DNA from 2 places in the Neptunicella sp. genome. Region 2 is predicted to be linked to the other one. Evidence: predicted binding sites of a transcription regulator. Region 2 holds the regulator's gene; the other holds the start of a gene.

Region 1 (10,776 bases), on a different contig from region 2:
ACAACTTCAGCTGGATTCTTAACACGTTTCCACGCCATGTCAGTAATGTGTAACAGACCGTCAACACCACCTAAGTCAACGAATGCACCGTAGTCAGTTAGGTTCTTAACGATACCTTTAACTTCCATACCTTCGTCAAGGTTAGCCAACAATTCATCACGCTCTGCGCTGCTTTCAGCTTCGATAACTGCGCGACGAGAAACAACGACGTTGTTACGTTTGGCATCTAACTTAATAACTTTGAATTCCAGTTCTTTGCCTTCCAAATGCGTTGTATCACGCACTGGACGAACATCAACCAAAGAACCTGGTAGGAATGCGCGTACTGCATTCACTTCTACAGTAAAGCCGCCTTTAACTTTACCGTTAATAATTCCGATAATAGTGGATTTTTCTTCGTAAGCTTTTTCAAGCTCAACCCACGCTTCGTGACGTTTCGCTTTTTCACGAGATAGGATAGTTTCACCGAAGCCATCTTCTACTGCGTCCAGCGCTACATCAATAATATCACCAACAGCGATTTCAAGTTCGCCATCAGCGTTTTTGAACTGCTCAGTGGGGATTGCACTTTCAGATTTTAATCCCGCGTCCACTAATACGATATCTTTATCGATACCAACAACAGTACCTTTAACAATGGCACCTGGACGGGTTTCAAGTTCTTTTAAACTTTCTTCAAATAGTTGAGCAAAATTTTCAGTCATGATTGATTGGTTTCATCTTTTTTGACATCCACAATGCAATCCAGCGAATGTGGGGTTGTTCTAATAAGCCTGTTTCATCCTGAAACAAGCAGGTTTCCTACGTTACTACGGTTTTTCTTTAATAAATTCCACAACGGAATCAAGCACTTGCTCGATACTCATTGATGTAGAATCGAGAACAAGTGCATCATCAGCAGGAACTAAAGGTGCAATAGCACGATTAGTATCTCGCTCATCTCTTGCTTTTATATCCAGCAAAAGGTTGTCAATACTAACATTGCGCCCCGCAGCTTTCAACTGATTGAAGCGACGCGCCGCTCTCTCTTCGGCACTGGCGGTTAAGAATATTTTCGCTTTAGCATTCGGAAAAACCACCGTTCCCATATCGCGCCCATCAGCAACTAAGCCGGGCATTTCCCGAAATGCCCTTTGGCGCCTCAGCAGTGCCTCACGAACAGTTGGTATAGAGGCCACTTTGGAAGCCAATGCACCCACTTCTTCAGTACGGATCAATTCGCTCACGTCTTCGCCTTCGAGAATAACTTTGCAGCCATGATTGTGACTGACAAAATTAACATCCAAGCCCGACGCTAATGGCACTAAACCCTGCTCATCATCAGCTTCAATCTGGTGATGGATAGCAGCTATTGCCAATACTCGATATAACGCACCACTATCAAGAAATTGCCACCCTAAATGCTTCGCTAACAACGCACTTACCGTACCTTTGCCAGCACCGCTTGGTCCATCTATTGTAATAACAGGGACAGTTTCTAACATAGAATAGAGACTCCGTTATTCTACTACTTAGTTCAAAATTCGCGCGGTATTATACGCACAAACCAGCAGATAGCAATCTAGCCTTATGTGTGCATAACCCGCCGTTTCAATCTGCAGAATAATAATTATTTAATACTGATTGATGACAAGCGTTGGAAATAATCAGGGAATGTCTTGGCGGTACAACCCGGATCGTTAATAATCACTGCAGTTTCGCTTAGCGCTACTAAGGAGAAGCACATAGCCATACGATGATCATCATAGGTATCAATCGCGGCCAGTTGCAGATTATCGGTTGGGGTAATTTCAATGTAATCTTCACCTTCTACCACTGTTGCCCCGACTTTACGTAATTCAGTCGCCATCGCAGCCAAACGATCGGTTTCTTTTAAACGCCACGTATAAATATTCGATATTCTGGTTGTTCCTTTTGCAAATAACGCCGTCGTCGCTATGGTCATTGCCGCATCAGGAATATGATTCATATCCAAATCAACACCATGTAAAGGTCGTCCCTCGACTTCGATATAATCATCTCCCCAGTTGATACACGCGCCCATTTTTTCTAATACGTCAGCAAAACGAATATCACCTTGTATACTGTTTTTACCAACCCCAGTGACCTTAACCTTTCCACCTTTAATCGCCCCTGCCGCTAAAAAATAAGAGGCAGAGGATGCGTCGCCTTCCACTAAAAATGCGCCTGGAGACTGATATGCTTGCCCTGCTTTGACCACAAAGCGTTGATACTGATGATTTTCAACTTCAACCCCAAACTGCTGCATAATATGGAGGGTAATATCAATATAAGGTTTGGAAACAAGTTCGCCCTGAATTTGAATTTCGCAGTCGGTTTTAAATAAGGGAGCGGCCATTAATAACGCGGTTAAAAATTGGCTGGATAGCGTTCCGTCTACCTTAATGACTCCACCTTGTAATGCCTGTCCAGTAATTTTTAGTGGTACAAACCCTTCATTTTTAAGATATTCAATTTTTCCGCCTGCTGTTTTCAGAGCTTCAATCAAAGGCTGAATAGGACGTTCTTCCATTCGTGGCTCCCCCAAAATGGTAAACTCGCCTTGCGATACCGCTAAAGCAGCACATAAAGGCCTTACCGCGGTTCCGGCATTACCCAGAAATAACTCTAATGGCTCAGCAGCCTTGAATGCCCCCGCGTTGCCTTGCAACCAACACTGGGTTTTATCTTCGGACAAACGATATTGAATTCCTAACTGGCTCAATGCATTTAACATGTGCCGAATATCATCACTGTCCAGCAGGTTAGTGAGATGAGTCTCGCCCTTTGATAACGCGGCTAACAGTAATGCGCGATTTGACAAACTTTTGGAACCTGGAACATTAACAGTGCCGCTAACTTGGCTTATAGGTTCTAATTTTAATGATTCCATTATCCCATTCTCCTGCTGAAATCTTGCATAAAATCGGTAAGTGCGACCACCCCTTCAATAGGCATCGCATTGTAGATACTGGCACGCATTCCACCCACAGAACGATGCCCTTTTAACGCTAATAATCCCGCCTGTTGTGCCTGAGTTAAAAACTCTTGATCTAAGGTTGAATCAGCTAATTGAAACGGAATATTCATTTTGGATCGAAACGATTCAGCTACCGTATTACGGTAAAAGTCGTTTTGGTCTATTGTCTGGTAAAGTAATTGCGTTTTTTGTGCGTTTAACTCGGCCATTTTGGCCACCCCACCCTGACGTTTTAACCATTGGAATACCAAGCCAGCCAAATACCAGGCAAAAGTAGGTGGAGTATTAAACATGGAATCATTTTGAGCCTGCAGGGCATAATGTAAAATCGAAGGCGTTTCGGTACGCGCTCTGTCGAGTAAATCTTCTCGAACAATAACGACCGACAAGCCTGATGGTCCAATGTTTTTCTGGGCGCCCGCATAAATCAATCCAAAGCGGCTCACATCAATTTGACGAGATAATATATTCGACGACATATCGGCGACTAATGGAACATTCCCTACTGCTGGAACATCATTAATTTCAAGACCGTCCACGGTTTCATTTGAACAGTAATGGAAAAAGGCAGCATTCGGATTTAGCGACCATGTTGATGGCGCTGGCATCCCCATTTTACCGTTCTCAATCTGTGGTTTTGCAACAATGGAAGTTCGCAGATACTTAGTCGCTTCTTGCAACGCAGAGCTTGACCATGAGCCACTTAATAAGTAATCAGCTGACTGCTCGGGGTGGGATAGATTCATTGGCACCGCAGAAAACTGTCCTCGTCCCCCACCGTGACAAAACAACACCTGATAATTGTCCGGTATGGCTAATAAGTCACGTAAATCCTGTTCCGCTTGCTTGGCTAAGCTGATAAACGCACTGCTGCGGTGACTGATTTCCATCACCGAACAGCCCTGCTCTTGCCAATTCAGCATTTCTTGCTGTGCTTGCTGCATAACTTCAGCCGGCAACATGGCCGGACCCGCGCAAAAGTTAAATGTTGAACTCAACTGAACCCCGTTATTCATAATTTAAAATTCATTCGACAAAATTAAAAACGAGCGGTAAAAACCGCCCGTTTGTTAACACTAACAATAATAATACCCGTCGGGATTAATTCTCGTCATCCTGGGAAGGCGTTGATGCGTCTTCTCCATCTTGTGTCGTGGCTGAAGCTTCAACTAGCTCGTCAATCTCTTCGGCTAACTCATCATCGGCAATAGCGATTTCTTCAATTCGCTGCAATCCGACTACATGCTCTCCCTCGATGGTTCTAATCAGAATTACGCCTTGGGTATTCCGACCGACGGTAGAGACTTCACTTACGCGAGTTCTTACCAGAGTGCCTTTATCACTGATCAACATGATTTCATCATCTTCATCAACTTGTACGGCGCCAACAACGGCACCATTACGTTCTGACACTTTAATCGAAACCACCCCTTGGGTAGCACGGCTCTTAGCGGGATAATCCGCTAATGGGGTACGTTTACCGTAACCATTTTCGGTGGCGGTTAATACTGCACCATCACTATGAGGCACAATGAGTGACACAACTTTTTGACCTTCTTTAAGTTTCATGCCGCGCACACCGGTTGCGGTGCGTCCCATTGCACGAACTTGAGACTCATGGAAACGTACGACTTTACCACTATCAGAAAACAACATGATTTCGCTGTCATCATCGGTTAAGGCCACACCAATCAATTCATCGTCATCGCGTAAATTAACCGCAATAATGCCATTTGCACGTGGTCGTGAATATTGGGTGAGTTCGGTTTTCTTCACGGTACCGGCGGCGGTCGCCATAAAGACATACTTACCTTCAACAAATTCTTTTATAGGTAAGATGGCCGTTATACGTTCACCTTCTTCCAATGGCAAAATGTTAACTATTGGACGACCACGGGCATTACGACTCGCTAATGGCAGTTGATAAGTTTTCAACCAGTACAAGCGACCACGAGTCGAGAAGCACAAAATGTGATCATGGGTATTAGCAATCAGTAATTTCTCGATGAAATCTTCATCTTTCATCTTGGTCGCCGACTTGCCTCGCCCGCCTCGACGCTGAGCTTCATAATCAACTAATTTTTGATATTTTACATAACCTTCATGGGACAGGGTGACGACAACGTCTTCCTGCTCAATCAGATCTTCCATGTCGATATCATGAGAAGCAGCAGTAATTTCAGTACGACGCTCATCACCGTATTCATCACGAATTAATTCGAGTTCTTCACGGATAACTTCCATCAGTCGCTCTGGACTAGACAAAATAAACATCAAGGCGGCAATAACTTCCATTAGCTCGCGATATTCTGCCAATATTTTATCGTGTTCCAGACCGGTCAATTTATGTAAACGCAAGTCCAGTATCGCTTGTGCCTGTTGTTCAGTCAGGAAATACAGACCATCACGTACACCATACTCTGGCTCTAACCAGTCAGGACGAGCCGCATCAACGCCGGCTTTCTCCAGCATTTGCGCCACATCACCCAACTTCCAGCCGGCAGCCGTTAATGCTAATTTCGCATCTGCAGGACTGTTAGAGGCTTTGATTAACGCGATAATTTCATCAATATTAACCAGCGCAATGGCCAAACCTTCCAAGATATGCGCTCGGTCACGGGCTTTACGTAATTCATAAACCGTTCTGCGGGTTACCACTTCACGTCGATGCAGAATAAAGGCTTTCAACATATCCGGAAGATTAAATATCTTCGGCTGATTGTTATCCAGCGCAACGATATTTATCCCGAATACGGTTTGTAATTGTGTATTACGGTACAACTGGTTAAGTAATACTTCACCGGATTCGTTACGTTTTACTTCCACTACAATACGCATGCCATCCTTATCAGATTCATCACGTAATGCGGAAACCCCTTCTATTTTCTTCTCTTTTACCAGTTCGGCGATTTTCTCAATCAAACGGGCTTTATTCACCTGATAAGGGATCTCGGTGATAATAATCGTTTCTTTGCCGTTGTCTTCGGTCTCGACTTCCGCTCTGGCACGCATATAGATTTTACCGCGACCAGTACGGTAAGCTTCTTCGATCCCCTTACGGCCACTAATAATAGCGGCAGTCGGAAAATCCGGACCTGGAATAAGCTCGATTAGCTCTTCGATGGTAATATCCGGATTGTTGATCATGGCAATACAGCCATTTACTACTTCTGTCAGATTGTGTGGAGGAATATTGGTTGCCATCCCCACCGCAATACCTGACGAACCATTAATCAGCAAATTCGGTACTTTAGTCGGCAATACTTCTGGAATATGCTCAGTACCATCGTAGTTAGGTACAAAATTAACCGTTTCTTTATCTAAGTCTGCTAATAACTCATGGGAAATTTTAGCCATGCGAATTTCGGTATAACGCATCGCCGCAGCCGAGTCACCGTCTACAGAACCAAAGTTACCTTGACCATCCACCAGCATATAACGCAATGAAAAAGGCTGCGCCATCCGAACGATAGTGTCGTATACAGCAGAATCACCATGAGGGTGATATTTACCAATAACATCACCCACCACACGGGCAGATTTTTTATAAGATTTATTCCAATCGTTTTTCAGTTCATTCATCGCAAATAATACGCGACGATGAACCGGTTTTAGCCCATCACGTACATCGGGTAATGCTCGCCCGACGATAACGCTCATGGCGTAATCCAGATAAGAATTTTTTAGTTCTTCCTCAATATTGATGGGGAGAATTTGGTTGGCATGATCAGTCATATACTGCCTTGTCCCTAATTGTTCATTTACGCTATTTGATTGGGCTGTTTGTAGCCTAATCAGTGCGATATTAGCGAGTTATAGATTATTGTTATAAGCGCCCGATTCTATCATTCAAATCCACAAATAAACAGCCATCTTTACCTTCTATTAACTTGTATCGCTAATCATATATTTGTATAAAAAATATCAAAACGAACAGTATTATATAAATAATTCAATTAGTTATTAAATTGTTGTGCGCATTTTGCTTTGACATTTTATTTGCTCATGAAATGTCTGCTGCGGTCAGCAAGTTTGTTTTTTCTTCATATGTCAAAGTGCATAAGGTAACAGATGCATTTATCACGTTCGGATGGTTATAATGGTGATAACTCAGTCCAAGAAAAATGATCATGAACGAAGTACTAAATCAACCAGATAATGTCGACCCAGCAGAAATTGAAAAGTTTTCAGCCTTAGCCAGTCGATGGTGGGATTTAGAAGGCGAATTTAAGCCTTTACATCAAATTAACCCGTTGCGCTTGGATTATATCGCCCACCAGGCTAACGGTTTGTTTGGCAAAAACATACTTGATGTAGGCTGTGGTGGCGGTATTTTAGCTGAGAGTATGGCCCGCCTGGGGGCCAATGTAACAGCGATCGATATGGCCAATGATTCATTGGCGGTGGCCAAACTACACGGTTTAGAAACCGGTATTAAGGTTGATTATCAGCACTGCACCGCTGAACAATTTGCCCAACAACATCCACAACAGTTCGACATCGTCACGTGCCTGGAGATGTTAGAGCACGTACCGGATCCCCAATCAGTAGTGAATGCATGTGAAACATTGGTAAAACCCGGTGGATTAGTGTTCTTTTCAACGTTAAATCGCAATTTTAAATCCTGGTTAATGGCAATAGTCGCTGCAGAAAAAATATTAAAGCTGGTTCCGGAAGGTACCCATCAACATGATAAATTTATTAAGCCATCAGAATTATTAGGCTGGCTTGATCAAACCGCATTAAACGCAAAACATATGACAGGATTGCATATGAACCCGCTCTCGCGTCAGTATTATCTCTCCGAGCATAATGTCGATGTAAATTACTTATTATGCTGCCATAAAGATGATTAGAAACCGCTAAACATCGCACCATTGCTATAAAAATCAACATTGTCAAGAATCACTATATATAGTGCGCTCAAATGTCAAACAACACTATATATCGTATAGCTATTAAAAAAAGTATTTTAAAATTAAAAAAACTTAGAGGCTTTTTTAACACTATTTTTGTATTGCATTTAAAAGATCTCGGCACACTTAAAGGCTTTGCGGTGAGCTTTCACTAACTGGCAAATATGCATTGTTCACGATGTTGAATAAACCACCATATATTGGGTTGCATTCATCCTAATACCTCACTATCTTGTGCTTAATCCTATAAATCTGAATCTATTAATAAGAAATCAAAATAATCGACAAAATTTCAGACCACAGGATCAGATAACCCAAGGTATTAAGCCTTGAATTTGCGCTAAACATAACAACTAAAATGGCTGACTGGCATGAACGACAACATATTTGTTGCTAAACGCAATGGAGAAAAAGAACCTATCGACTTGGACAAAATCCATAAAGTCATTACTTGGGCTGCAAAAGGATTAAAAAATGTCTCGGTCTCACAGGTAGAAATTAAAGCTCATCTGCAATTTTATGATGGCATCAAAACCGAAACCATTCATGAAACCTTAATAAAATCAGCGGCTGATCTTATTTGTGATGACAGTCCTGATTACCAATATCTAGCCGCTCGATTAGCAATCTTTCATCTGCGCAAAAAAGCCTATGGCCAATTTGAACCGCCAGCATTGGTAGATCATGTCAAAGCCATGGTTGATCTGGGTAAGTACGATAAACACTTGCTGGAAGACTTCAGTACAGAAGAGTTGAATGAACTTGGTGATTATATCGATCACTGGCGTGATATGAATTTTAGCTACGCTGCGGTTAAGCAATTGGAAGGTAAATACTTGGTACAAAACCGGGTTACCGGGCAAATTTATGAAAGTGCCCAATTCCTTTATATGCTGGTGTCTGCCTGCCTGTTTGCTAATTATGACAAATCTGTGCGTCTGGATTACATCAAACGTTTTTATGACGCGACATCTTTGTTTAAAGTGTCCTTACCTACTCCCATTATGGCAGGCGTGCGAACCCCGACTCGTCAATTTAGCTCCTGTGTATTGATTGAAGCGGATGACAGTCTGGATTCTATTAACGCCACCACCAGTGCCATTGTAAAATATGTCAGTCAACGCGCTGGAATTGGGGTTAATGCGGGACGCCTGCGGGCATTAGGTAGTGAAATTCGTGGTGGAGAGGCCTATCACACCGGTTGTATACCTTTTTACAAATATTTCCAAACTGCGGTAAAAAGCTGTTCTCAAGGCGGTGTCCGTGGTGGTGCAGCCACCTTATTCTATCCTTTGTGGCACCTTGAAGTAGAATCACTATTGGTACTTAAAAATAACCGTGGTGTAGAAGAAAACCGGGTTCGCCATTTGGATTATGGTGTGCAATTTAACAAGCTGATGTATCAACGTCTGATTAAAGATGATTATATCACGCTGTTCAGCCCTTCTGATGTGCCGGGCATGTACGATGCCTTTTTTGCCGATCAGGAAAAATTCGAACAACTGTATGTCAAGTATGAGCAAGACGATAGTATTCGCAAAAAGCGGATCAAAGCCATTGAGTTGTTTAGTTTATTTATGCAAGAACGCGCCAGTACCGGGCGAATCTATTTGCAAAATGTTGATCACTGTAATACCCACAGCCCATTTGATCCGGCGGTAGCACCAGTAAGACAAAGTAACCTTTGTCTTGAAATCGCTCTTCCGACCAAGCCTTTGAATAACGTAAATGATCCTGAAGGTGAAATTGCTTTATGTACCCTGTCGGCCTTTAATCTGGGCGAAATTAACGAACTGGATGATTTTGAAGAGCTAGCCGATATTACCGTGCGGGCTTTGGATAATTTGCTTGAATATCAGGATTATCCGGTACCGGCTGCTTTAAATGCCACGATGGGTCGTCGTACTTTGGGTATTGGGGTCATTAACTTTGCCTATTATTTGGCTAAAAACGAGGCAAAATACTCTGATGGCAGCGCCAACGGGCTTATTCATCGCACGTTTGAAGCAATGCAATATTATCTACTTAAAGCCTCATGCAAACTGGCTCAAGAAACTGAACCTTGTAAAAAGTTTAATGAAACTACGTATGCCAAAGGGTTGATGCCAACGGATACCTACAAGAAAGAATTGGATGCCGTTTGTAATGAGCCTTTGCATTATGATTGGGACACGTTACGCCAAGAAATCGTAAAACACGGACTTCGTAACAGTACCCTGTCGGCCTTAATGCCCTCAGAAACGTCATCACAAATATCTAATGCCACAAATGGCATCGAACCACCTCGTGGACATATTAGTGTTAAATCCAGTAAAGATGGGGTGTTAAAACAAGTCGTTCCGGAATACGAGCGACTAAAAGATAAATACGAACTATTGTGGGACATACCTACTAACGATGGCTATTTGCAATTAGTTGGTGTGATGCAAAAGTTTGTTGACCAAACTATCTCGGCCAACACCAGTTACGATCCAGCCAAGTTTGATGGTGGCAAAGTTCCCATGAAACTGTTGCTTAAAGATTTGCTAACGGCTTACAAACTGGGTGTGAAAACCTTGTATTACCACAACACCCGAGATGGTGCTTCAGATACAATGGAAGACAAAAAAGTCAACGTTAATCAGGCCGAAAAAGCCGTAGTTGAAGTTGTTACGGAAGACGATGACGGCTGTGAAGGTGGAGCCTGTAAAATATAACAACAATCACTATTGCCCTTAGGATCAGGAATCGATTCTGAAATAGTGATTATAAAAAAGGGGAATGGGCTCATTGTAGTTCGCTGTAATGGGCCCGTGCGTTAATTTATCTTTATTCAGAAGTGCTATGAAATATACAACCTTTAATCAAAATACCACCAACGCTCTACTCGAACCGATGTTT
Region 2 (10,776 bases):
CATCGTTGATACATTGCGTAATATGCGCAATATGGATGGTCCGCAAATTTTGCATGTGGTCACCAAAAAAGGCAAAGGCTTCGAAAGCGCCGAAAAAGATCCGATTAAATACCATGCGGTGCCTAAATTTAACCCTGCTGAAGACAGCTTGCCCAAATCCACCAGCAGTAAAATAAATTTCTCGGCCATTTTTGGTGATTGGCTATGTGATATGGCTGCCCAAGATGACACCTTAATGGCTATCACACCGGCCATGCGTGAAGGTTCGGGGATGGTGCAGTTTTCCAAACAGTACCCACAGCAATATTTTGATGTAGCCATTGCTGAGCAACATGCGGTGACCTTAGCAGCAGGACTTGCCCGTGAAGGACTGAATCCGGTAGTCGCTATTTATTCGACATTTTTACAACGCGCTTATGATCAGTTGATCCATGATGTTGCACTACAAAATCTATCGGTGTTATTTGCTATTGACCGCGCCGGTATAGTGGGTGCCGACGGCCCGACCCATCAAGGGGCGTTTGATATTTCCTTTATGCGCTGTATTCCCAATATGGTGATAATGACCCCTTCGGATGAAAATGAATGTCGCCAAATGTTGTACACCGGTTATCAACACCAAGGACCTGCAGCTGTGCGTTATCCTCGTGGCAGCGGGATCGGAACGGTTATTGATAAAAGCATGCAACTATTACCTATTGGCAAATCCACCACTCGTCGCCAAGGTAACACTATTGCGATCCTGAATTTTGGTACCTTAATCGGGTTTGCCAGTGAAGCGGCCGAACAGCTGGATGCCACCCTGATAGACATGCGTTTTGTTAAACCGCTGGACACTCAGATTATTGATGAGTTAGTTCAACACCACGAGATGATTGTTACGGTGGAAGACAATGCGATTATGGGCGGTGCTGGCAGTGCTGTCGGCGAATATCTGCAAGACCAAAAACACAGTATTTCATTACTTAAAATTGGGCTTCCGGATCAATTTATTCTGCAAGGCACCCAAGAACAAATGTATGCCGAGCTGGGGCTGGATACCCAAGGAATAATTAATAAAATTCAGGCATTTAAATAGGCAAAATTAGCTCCGAGTGGCGAGCTACGGGCTACGAGCTAAAAGCAAAATATCCTCTCGCAGAGACTCAGAGAGCACTGAAATGTGACTCTTTTCATTCCTTCGACAGTTCGTGCCTCACGCTCAGGATGAACAGGAGGTTGAAGCTTAAGCAGATCCAGTTTTAGATTTAGCTCGTAGCTCGTAGCCCGAAACTAACCAATCCAGCCCAAATACAGCATGCCGTGCATGGACAGCATGGCGAAAATACCGGCCAACACATCATCGGCCATAATGCCAAACCCACCGTGAATATGCTTATCCAGGTAGCTAATTGGCCATGGTTTAAGAATATCGAACAGTCGAAATAGTATAAAACCGGCAATCACATTAGTTAAACTGAGGGGAACCGCAATCATGGTGATCAGGAAACCGGCGACTTCATCCCACACAATGGCAGAATGATCATGTACTCCCATATCGATAGCAGTACGCCCACAGATCCAGATGCCTGCAATGGAACTCATCACTACCACAGCAATATACACACTCAGCGTTATATCGCTAAGTAACCAATACAATGGGATGGCTGCCAATGTACCGAAGGTTCCGGGCATAAAAGGCGCAAGTCCGGATCCAAAACCTAAAGCAAGAAAATGTGCGGGATGGGTTAGTTTTATTCGTTGTCTGAGTTGCTTATCCACTTTAATCAACTATTCACTAAAGTGTTCATAGCCACGAACATTAAATTCAAATGGCTGCTTATTCAGCTGCAACTCCAGTTTGCCGGGTTGACCAGTCATTTGTCCGATACAGGTGACGGCCACATTAGAATGCAATAAGGCGCGATCCAGGTTGCCTTTCTGTTCTTCCGGGATACAAAATAACAACTCGTAGTCGTCCCCACCTACTAGCGCATACTCAAGACCATCCTGAGGCTCAACGCTTTCCAGCAGGGCTTGAGATAACGGCACTTTATCCAGATTCACCACCGCACCACAGTTCGACGCTTTTAGTATATGTTTGAGGTCAGACAATAAACCGTCTGAGACATCAATACAGGCAGTAGCCAGGCGACGTAACGTAGTACCAGCCAATACTCGTGGGGTAGGAAAATTAAGTCGATTGGTTAAAGATTCGCGAAACTTATACGGCACTTCCACCTTGTTCTGGACAATGTCCAGCCCCAAGGCAGCATCGCCAAGTGTTCCGGTTACATATAGCAAGTCACCAGGTTTGGCACCACTGCGAGTTAAGGCTTGCTGTTCGGGGATAAACCCCATCGCGGTAATCGTGATACTCAGTGGTCCTTTGACCGTATCACCACCAATTAACTGCACGGAATAATACTCACACAGCTCACGCATGCCTTGTGAAAATTCGTCCAGCCATTGTTCATCCACTTGAGGGATTGAAAGCGACAAATTAATCCACGCCGGTTCGGCTCCCATTGCAGCCAAATCACTTAAATTAACCGCCACCGCTTTGTGGGCTATCGCTTGAGGTGAAGTATTCTCTGGGAAATGCACACCATTGACGAGTGTATCAGTAGTAACGGCCAGATTTTGTCCGGCAGCAACAGAGCTGACCGCACAATCGTCACCAATACCGATCAGGACATCCTTGCGTTGATAGCTTCTTTGCTTAAAGAAGCTATCGATAATCGTAAATTCTTTCACGTTATATTTTTATTCGGCTTGTTCGTGTTTACGGAAGTAGTGAATGGCTTTATCCAGCACACCATTAACAAACTTGTGACTTTCTTCGGCACCAAAAGACTTGGCAAGTTCAATCGCTTCGTTAATGACAACTTTAAAAGGTACATCAATACGATGTTGCAATTCATAAGTGGCAATCCGAATAATCGCTTTTTCCACCGGATCCAGTTCTTCCGGTAAACGGCCAAGATACGGTTTTATTTTTTTATCCAGTTCATCTACGCGAGCCACGACTTGATTCAGTAATTCCTGAAAATAAGCCATATCCACTTTAGTCATATCATTGGTGGTTGCCATGTGCAGTTCAATTTGCTTGACCGGATTACCGGTCATCTGCCATGAATACACTGCTTGCAAAGCCAGTTCTCTGGCTTGACGTCGCGCCGCCGGTTTCATTACCGCAGGTTTCATCGATTATTCCCCGGCAATCTGGGCAACAACATTGACCATTTCAAGTGCACCTAACGCGGCATCAGCACCTTTATTTCCGGCTTTGGTACCAGAACGCTCAATAGCCTGTTCAATACTGTCGGTGGTGATCACACCAAATGACACGGGAATGCCATACTCTAGCGATACTTGCGCTAGACCTTTGTTACATTCACCAGCCACAAAATCAAAATGTGGAGTACCACCGCGAATAACCGCACCTAAGGCGATGATAGCGTCAAATTTTTTCGATTCGGCTAATTTTTTAGCAATCAGAGGCAATTCATAAGCGCCAGGCACTCGCACCAAGGTAATATCCTGATCATTGACTTCCCCGTGGCGCTCAAGCGCATCCAAGGCACCGTCAACCAGACTTTCAACCACAAAACTGTTAAAACGAGAAACAACAATGGCAAATTTTTTACCTGTTGCGCGGATATTACCTTCGATGATATTCATATTGCTTTCCTGTCCAAAAAACCTGCCGAAAAAATGCGGCGCACATTATAGCATGGAACATCCCAATCAGGGATGAGTATTTTACTAGGTCGAATTTACTCGCCAATATTACTCGTAAACATATTCAACAATTTCCAGCCCGTAACCGGATAATGCAGAATATTTTTTCGGTTTACTTAACAAACGCATCTTGTGTACGCCAAGTGAGGCCAATATCTGGCACCCTACTCCGACCGTACGTGAACTGCCGCGCCAAGTTGCACCAGCCGGTTGCTCACCTCTATCTTCAGCCGCAAATTGATGAATCTTCTGCACAATGTCTTGCTCGGATTCTTTCTTACCCAGAATCACCAAAACGCCCCCCTGTTCACCAATCACTTTCATGGCACTGGGTAAACTCATACTGCGTTCCACAGACCTTACCGACCCCAGCATATCGCTGAATGTATCTTGCAAATGTACCCTTACCAGCGTCGGCTGCTGTGCCTGAACCGCGCCATTGCGCAATGCGTAATGTAATTGATTATCGATGGCATCTTTGTAGGTGATTAAATCAAACTCACCGTATTCAGTAGGTAATTTACATTCGGCAATCTTTTCAATCGTGGTTTCATGCAAATTACGATATTCGATTAAATCGGCTATGGTACCGATTTTAATGTTGTGTTTGGCGGCAAATACTTCCAACTCAGGACGACGCGCCATGCTGCCATCTTCATTGAGCACTTCAACAATCACACTGGCGGGTTCGCACCCGGCTAGTCTGGCTAAATCAACGCCAGCTTCGGTATGACCTGCGCGATTCAATACACCGCCCTGCTTGGCAATTAATGGAAAAATATGCCCCGGTTGAACAATATCACTGGCTTTGGCATCAACCGCGACCGCAGCTTGAATCGTTCTGGCTCGATCAGCGGCAGAGATTCCGGTAGTGACCCCCGTGGCGGCTTCTATTGACACGGTAAAATTGGTGCTGAACTGCGCACCATTGTTGGTCACCATCAAGGGTAAATTCAAACGACGACAGCGTTCTTCCGTCATCGGCATACACACTAACCCACGGGCATGAGTGACCATAAAATTAATCGCTTGCGGAGTAACATGTTCAGCCGCCATGATAAGATCGCCTTCGTTCTCGCGATCTTCATCATCCATCAAAATAACCATTTTCCCCTGACGAATATCTTCCAGGATCTCTGCGGTGGTATTGAGCATAGTGTTATATGACCTTTACTGTAGGTAATTATTATTTTAGATAGCTTTTATTTTAAATAACCGTGTTCGGCCAAAAAGGCTAAGCTAATATCATTTTTCGCCGTCGATTCAGCAGCCTTGTCGCCTAGCATCAGACGTTCCAGATAACGGGCGATAACGTCAACTTCAAGGTTCACTTTGCTGCCGGGCTGATAACTACCAATAATGGTTTCTTGCATGGTGTGCGGTACAAGGGTGAGCCGAAATGCCGCACCATCCACTTGATTAACCGTCAAACTGACACCATCGACCGTTATCGACCCTTTTTCGGCAATGTATCTGGCCAAGTTAGTGGGGGCATTAATCCATATTTCAACAGCTTTACCTTTGTCATCAATACTTTTCACCTCACCGACACCATCGACGTGTCCACTGACAATGTGGCCACCAAAACGTGAGGTCGGTAACATGGCCTTTTCCAGATTAACCCCCTGACCGTTGGCATAATGGGCAAAACCACTTCGGGTTATTGTTTCCGATGAGACATCGGCACTAAAATGCTGTGAGTCAAACTCAACCACAGTCAAACATACCCCGTTGGTAGCAATACTGTCGCCTAAGGCCACATCGGCCATATCCAGTTTACCCACATTGACCCGTAATCGAACATCCGTGCCATTATTTTGTAAACTCTCAATTTTACCGGTAGCGGCGATAATTCCTGTAAACATAAAAACCTATTGATAAATCGGCTTAGCAACAATTTTTAAATCATCACCAACCTGTCGAACATCTTGCCATTGTAACTCAATCGCTTGCTGCATGCGTTCAAACAATGGCAAATTTAATAAATTACGGCTCTTGTCACCCATAATTTTAGGGGCGATATAGAGTATTATTTCATCCACTAGCTTGGCTTCCAGCAATGCACCGGCAAGACCGGCCCCCGCCTCTACCCACACTGAATTAATGTCTGATTGACCTAAATGACTTAACAATACATCAAGATCGATTTTACCCAGCAAGTTTTCCGGGCCTTGCCATTGGCTGACATTGTCGCCAAAAGGTTGGCTATTACGGGTTTTATTGGCTAATAACACCGCGTCACCTTGATTAACAATGCGATGTTGACTGGACACTTTATTGTCGCTGTCCACAATAACGCGCAAGGGTTGGCGAACTTTGCCCGAATCTAAATAAGTGACTGGCTGACTGATGTCCTCCAAACGCACATTGAGTAACGGATCATCAGCCAATACGGTACCGGAACCCGTTAAAATAGCGCAATATCGAGCTCGATAATGTTGTACATCCTGACGTGCTGCGGGACCGGTGATCCATTGACTTTGACCATTCTGTAGCGCGGTTTTTCCGTCCACACTGGCGGCCATTTTTAGCGTTACAAAAGGTTTACCCTGTTGCATTCTTTTCACAAAACCTCGATTCAGTTCCAAGGCTTGTGGTTCCAGCAATCCATAGGCGGTTTCGATCCCCGCTGCCGCAAGTAACTCAAGGCCGCGCCCTGATACTTGTGGATTGGGATCCACCATGGCACAAATCACTTTTTTAATACCGGCTTTGATTAACGCATTAGCGCAAGGCGGTGTGCGCCCATAATGACTGCATGGCTCAAGTGTGACGTACGCGGTCGCTCCAGTGGCTTTTTCACCGGCTTGTTGCAAGGCGTGGACTTCGGCGTGAGGCGTTCCGGCTTGCTGATGCCAACCCTGACCGACAATATCGCCTGCTGGACTAACAATTACACAGCCCACCATCGGATTAGGAGAAGTGGTATAGGCACCTTGCGCGGCTTGCTGCAGTGCCAGATTCATCATGCGGTAGTCTTGCACACTAAATGATGACAATGTCAGTCTCCTAAACGGGCGATTTCTTCCCCAAACTCACGAATATCTTCAAAGGAGCGATACACCGAGGCAAAACGGACATAAGCGACTTTATCCAGCTCTTTCAAACCATCCATGATCAGGTTGCCGACTAGCTCGCTGCTGACTTCCCGTTCACCGGTAGCACGCAACGCAGACTTAATCCGGTTGATGCATTCTTCGACTTTTTCGGTATCCACCGGGCGTTTTTCCAATGCTCTTTGCAGACCCGCACGTAGCTTGTCTTCATTGTAGGGTTCCCGTGAACCATCCCGCTTCACAACGCGAGGCAGGACAAGTTCCGCCGTTTCAAAAGTGGTAAATCGCTCATGGCAACTAATGCATTCACGGCGTCTACGTACCTGATGTCCCTCCGCCACTAATCTGGAGTCAATGACTTTGGTTTCCTGAGCCGAACAAAATGGACAAAACATAGCAGGATCTCAACCTAATTGGCTGGTAAGTTATTAAATTGCCGCTAAGCTATCAAAAAAAGCCGCCAAGCAACAGCTTCATTAACGAGTTAGTTATGCGACACACCTTAGTTTCATATGTAGTGTTAAGTTTTTATTTTCCAATAGCGCTGGCTGATTGTCATCAAGCCAATCACTATCAATGGCTGGTTGGTTACTGGTCTACCCAAGGTCAAAAGACGCAAATTAACGAGGTGTGGCAGCAACTTTCAGCCGACACATTTGAAGGTACTGGAAGCACCATAAAAGATGGCAAAAACGTTGCGCAGGAAAGTTTGCGTCTGCTGTCGATGAATGGTGAACTATTTTACCTCGCCAAGGTAAAGCATAATCCGCTGCCCATCGCGTTTAAACTGACTCAGTGTAGTGACCATCAAGTACGATTTGACAATCCTGACCACGACTTTCCGAATCAGATTGAATATCGCTTAATCTCCGCATCTGAACTGCAAGTCGATGTGCGGGATAACAACGGTAAAGGGTTTAGTCTGACGTTGATAAAACAATCTTAATCACTCTTTTTGTCTGCTAAACCGCGTACCATCGCTTTTAACTCAAGAATTTCCCGCTGTAACTCACTTATACTAGGCTCAGTATCACTAGCCTGTCTGGCTTTAGCATGCTCTTGTTCCATGACATTAACCACGATGCCAATCACCATATTTAAAAAAGCAAATGCCGTGAAAAAGATAAACGTCAGGTAATAAATCCAGCTAAATGGATAAACATCCATGGTTTCGTATTGAATATCGGTCCAGTCCTCAAAGGTCATTACCCGGAATAAGGTCAGCATCGAAATGGCAATATTGCCCCATAAATCGTTATTGATGTCTTTAAACAAGAAACTGCCCACAGCAGCGTACATATAAAAAATAATAAACATCAGTAACACCACATAACCTAACTGTGGCAGCGCTCTGAGCAATGAGTTAATCAAAATACGCAGTTCAGGGATAATTGACACCATTCGCAACACCCGAAAGACTCGCACCAACCGCGCCAATAGCGCCATTTCGGTATCTTGAATGGGAATTAAGCTAACGAGTACCACCAAGGTATCAAAGATATTCCAACCCGATTTAAAAAAGGCCCGTTTATTCGGTTCGGCAATAAAACGCACGCTGATTTCAAACAGAAAAAAGACCGTAATAAACAAATCCAGAAAATACGTCATCGTGGCCGCAATTGGCGGCAGATCATAGGTTTTAGCGCCAATTTCCAGCGCCGACACGATAATGACTGACACCACAAATAATTCAAAAATGCGGTTATTTTTAAGCTTTAATAACTGGTTTTGGATGGTTTGATACATTCGGAATAGTCTGAGCGAAATAAGTAAGGGCTAAATGGGGTAATTTAATTAAATTTAAACGGGCTGCAATAAAAAATCGCCACATAATCAACTATGTGGCGATTTCGGGATCAATCAATCGGCATTGGGCCGACGGGATTAATACTGACCGCGTATATGCTGGTGCACTTGGGCATGATAAAAATCACTTAACGCCAGATGCAATTCATCACTCAATGGAGGTAACGCTGAAATAGCGGCATTGGCTTGTGCCTGATCCGCTGAACTGGCACCGGGAATAATGGTAGATACCGCATCATGATCAAGGATCCAACGTAACGCCAATTGCGCCATACTGACTCCGGCAGGCGCGTATTGTTTGAGTTGTTCGGTCAGCTCTACGCCTTTATTAAACGGTAAACCAGCAAAAGTCTCACCCACGTTAAAACATTCACCATTCTGGTTGAAATTACGATGATCAGACTCATGAAAGCGAGTATCGGTAGTGAATTTACCACTTAATAAACCGCTGGCCAGCGGTAAGCGAACAATAATACCCACCCCTTTGTCTTTAGCTTGCGGCAGCAGCTCTTTAACCAATTTTTGACGGTACAGATTAAAAATAACCTGCAACGACAATAACCCCTGCTGTTCGAGACAAATCAGTCCTTCTTCAACAGTTTCCACACTGGCACCAAAATGCTGAATTAATCCTTGCTGCTTTAAATTACGCAGCCAGTCAAAAATGGCTCCGTCGCGTAATACCTCGGTAGGCACACAATGTAACTGGACAAGATCCAGACTCTCAACCCCCAAACGCTGAATTGAGGCTTCTACCCCCTCACGCAGCGCTTGCTCGGTGTAGTTATCCGGGAACACATCCCCGCCCCGTCCAAACTTGGTCGCCACTTTGACTTGTCGATCCGTCTGTTGCAAGAATTGACCGATTAGCTGTTCGCTCTTGCCACCGCCGTAGACATCAGCGGTATCGAGAAAACTCACGCCACTCTCCAGTGCCGCCTCTAAAATTGAAAAAGCCTGCTGTTGACTAAAGTCCTGACCCCAGTCGCCACCTAATTGCCAGCAACCCAATCCGACTTCACTGACCGTAAAGCCAGGTTGTCCTAACGCTCTAAATTTCATTTGATACCTATTTAATCTCATTTTAGAAAAAGCCACGGCTTGGATTATTACGCTAATTGCATCCAAGATCCAAAGCGGCTATTCGACACACCACCCTAACTGAAACAGGCCAACCAGTGCCATTGTGATTTTTAACTATCTGTTAAATTTATTACTTGCTCAAGCCGCAAAAGGCGCATCAAGACTCCACCATAACGGAGAGTGTAAATTGGGCACAGGGGTTAGTTGCCGGATATAAACGTCGTCATTCGATCTCTCCATTCCCCCCATTGATCACATTACTTTACAATTACGGCACCTTGCTATTCGACTTTTTAAAAAAATGGCAATTATACTGGGCTGTTAGCAATAATGAGTTTGACCACAAGAATATCCCCGCCAAGGGGTAATAAAAACAAGAGGGACAACATGAAAACAGCACTTTTACCTTTCGCGCTGGCAGCCTGTCTGGCAACCAGCTCACTCGAGGCCTTCGCAGGCGAACACAGCATGCTGATCACGGGTATCGACCCGACTTTGAGTGGTGAGCAATTTACCGCCTTGTGTGACAAGCAACTGGAACAGGCCAAAACCGAATTTACCGCAATAGAAAAATCAACCGGACCGGCGACCTTGCAGTCGGTAATGGGTGCCTTTGACCATATCAATGATGTGCTATTGCCCGTCAACCATGCATGGTATATGAAAGCCGTACATCCTGATGCAGCGGTGCGTGATGCCGCCACCAAATGCAGTGAGCATATTTCAGATTTTTACAGCAGCGTGGGACTGTCCAGAGGGTATTATGATCGTCTGGCGGCCATTGACATAAGTCAATTGCAAGGTAGTGAAAAATATATGCTGGAAAAGGAATTAAATGACTTCCGCCGCGCCGGCGTCGACAAAGATGATGCGACCCGCGCCAAAATCCGGGCCTTGCAACAACAAATTACCGAAATCGGCAATCAATTCGATCAAAACATTCGCGAGGATGTGCGCGTTGTAATGGCGACCAAGGAGCAACTGGCAGGCTTGCCACAGGACTTTATCGACAGCCACCCCGCGGATGCCGATGGCATGATTAAAATCACGACAGACTACCCTGACTTATTCCCGGTAATGACCTACGCAGACGATGATGACCTGCGTC

The links. The regulator NrdR, encoded in region 2, represses ribonucleotide reductase genes. The targets are predictions, from matches to a motif close to AAACACNANATNTNGTGTTT.
Region 1: the regulator NrdR is predicted to act here: its motif matches at 8,085-8,104, upstream of nrdA (class 1a ribonucleoside-diphosphate reductase subunit alpha).

The regions. Positions count from the first base shown of each region.
Region 1 is NZ_JBLWWF010000004.1:12,303-23,078, forward strand. Features, by position in the region: gene rpsA (30S ribosomal protein S1) at 1-704, opposite strand, end outside; gene cmk ((d)CMP kinase) at 810-1,484, opposite strand; gene aroA (3-phosphoshikimate 1-carboxyvinyltransferase) at 1,610-2,893, opposite strand; gene serC (3-phosphoserine/phosphohydroxythreonine transaminase) at 2,893-3,978, opposite strand; gene gyrA (DNA topoisomerase (ATP-hydrolyzing) subunit A) at 4,082-6,715, opposite strand; gene ubiG (bifunctional 2-polyprenyl-6-hydroxyphenol methylase/3-demethylubiquinol 3-O-methyltransferase UbiG) at 7,111-7,836, shown strand; gene nrdA (class 1a ribonucleoside-diphosphate reductase subunit alpha) at 8,268-10,592, shown strand; gene nrdB (class Ia ribonucleoside-diphosphate reductase subunit beta) at 10,720-10,776, shown strand, end outside.
Region 2 is NZ_JBLWWF010000021.1:2,402-13,177, reverse strand. Features, by position in the region: gene dxs (1-deoxy-D-xylulose-5-phosphate synthase) at 1-1,078, shown strand, start outside; gene ACTD55_RS15635 (phosphatidylglycerophosphatase A family protein) at 1,273-1,761, opposite strand; gene thiL (thiamine-phosphate kinase) at 1,771-2,736, opposite strand; gene nusB (transcription antitermination factor NusB) at 2,746-3,171, opposite strand; gene ribH (6,7-dimethyl-8-ribityllumazine synthase) at 3,190-3,663, opposite strand; gene ribBA (bifunctional 3,4-dihydroxy-2-butanone-4-phosphate synthase/GTP cyclohydrolase II) at 3,772-4,878, opposite strand; gene ACTD55_RS15610 (riboflavin synthase) at 4,926-5,588, opposite strand; gene ribD (bifunctional diaminohydroxyphosphoribosylaminopyrimidine deaminase/5-amino-6-(5-phosphoribosylamino)uracil reductase RibD) at 5,595-6,722, opposite strand; gene nrdR (transcriptional regulator NrdR) at 6,725-7,174, opposite strand; gene ACTD55_RS15595 (DUF6265 family protein) at 7,270-7,725, shown strand; gene ACTD55_RS15590 (ion transporter) at 7,722-8,525, opposite strand; gene ACTD55_RS15585 (aldo/keto reductase) at 8,664-9,647, opposite strand; gene ACTD55_RS15580 (M3 family metallopeptidase) at 10,056-10,776, shown strand, end outside.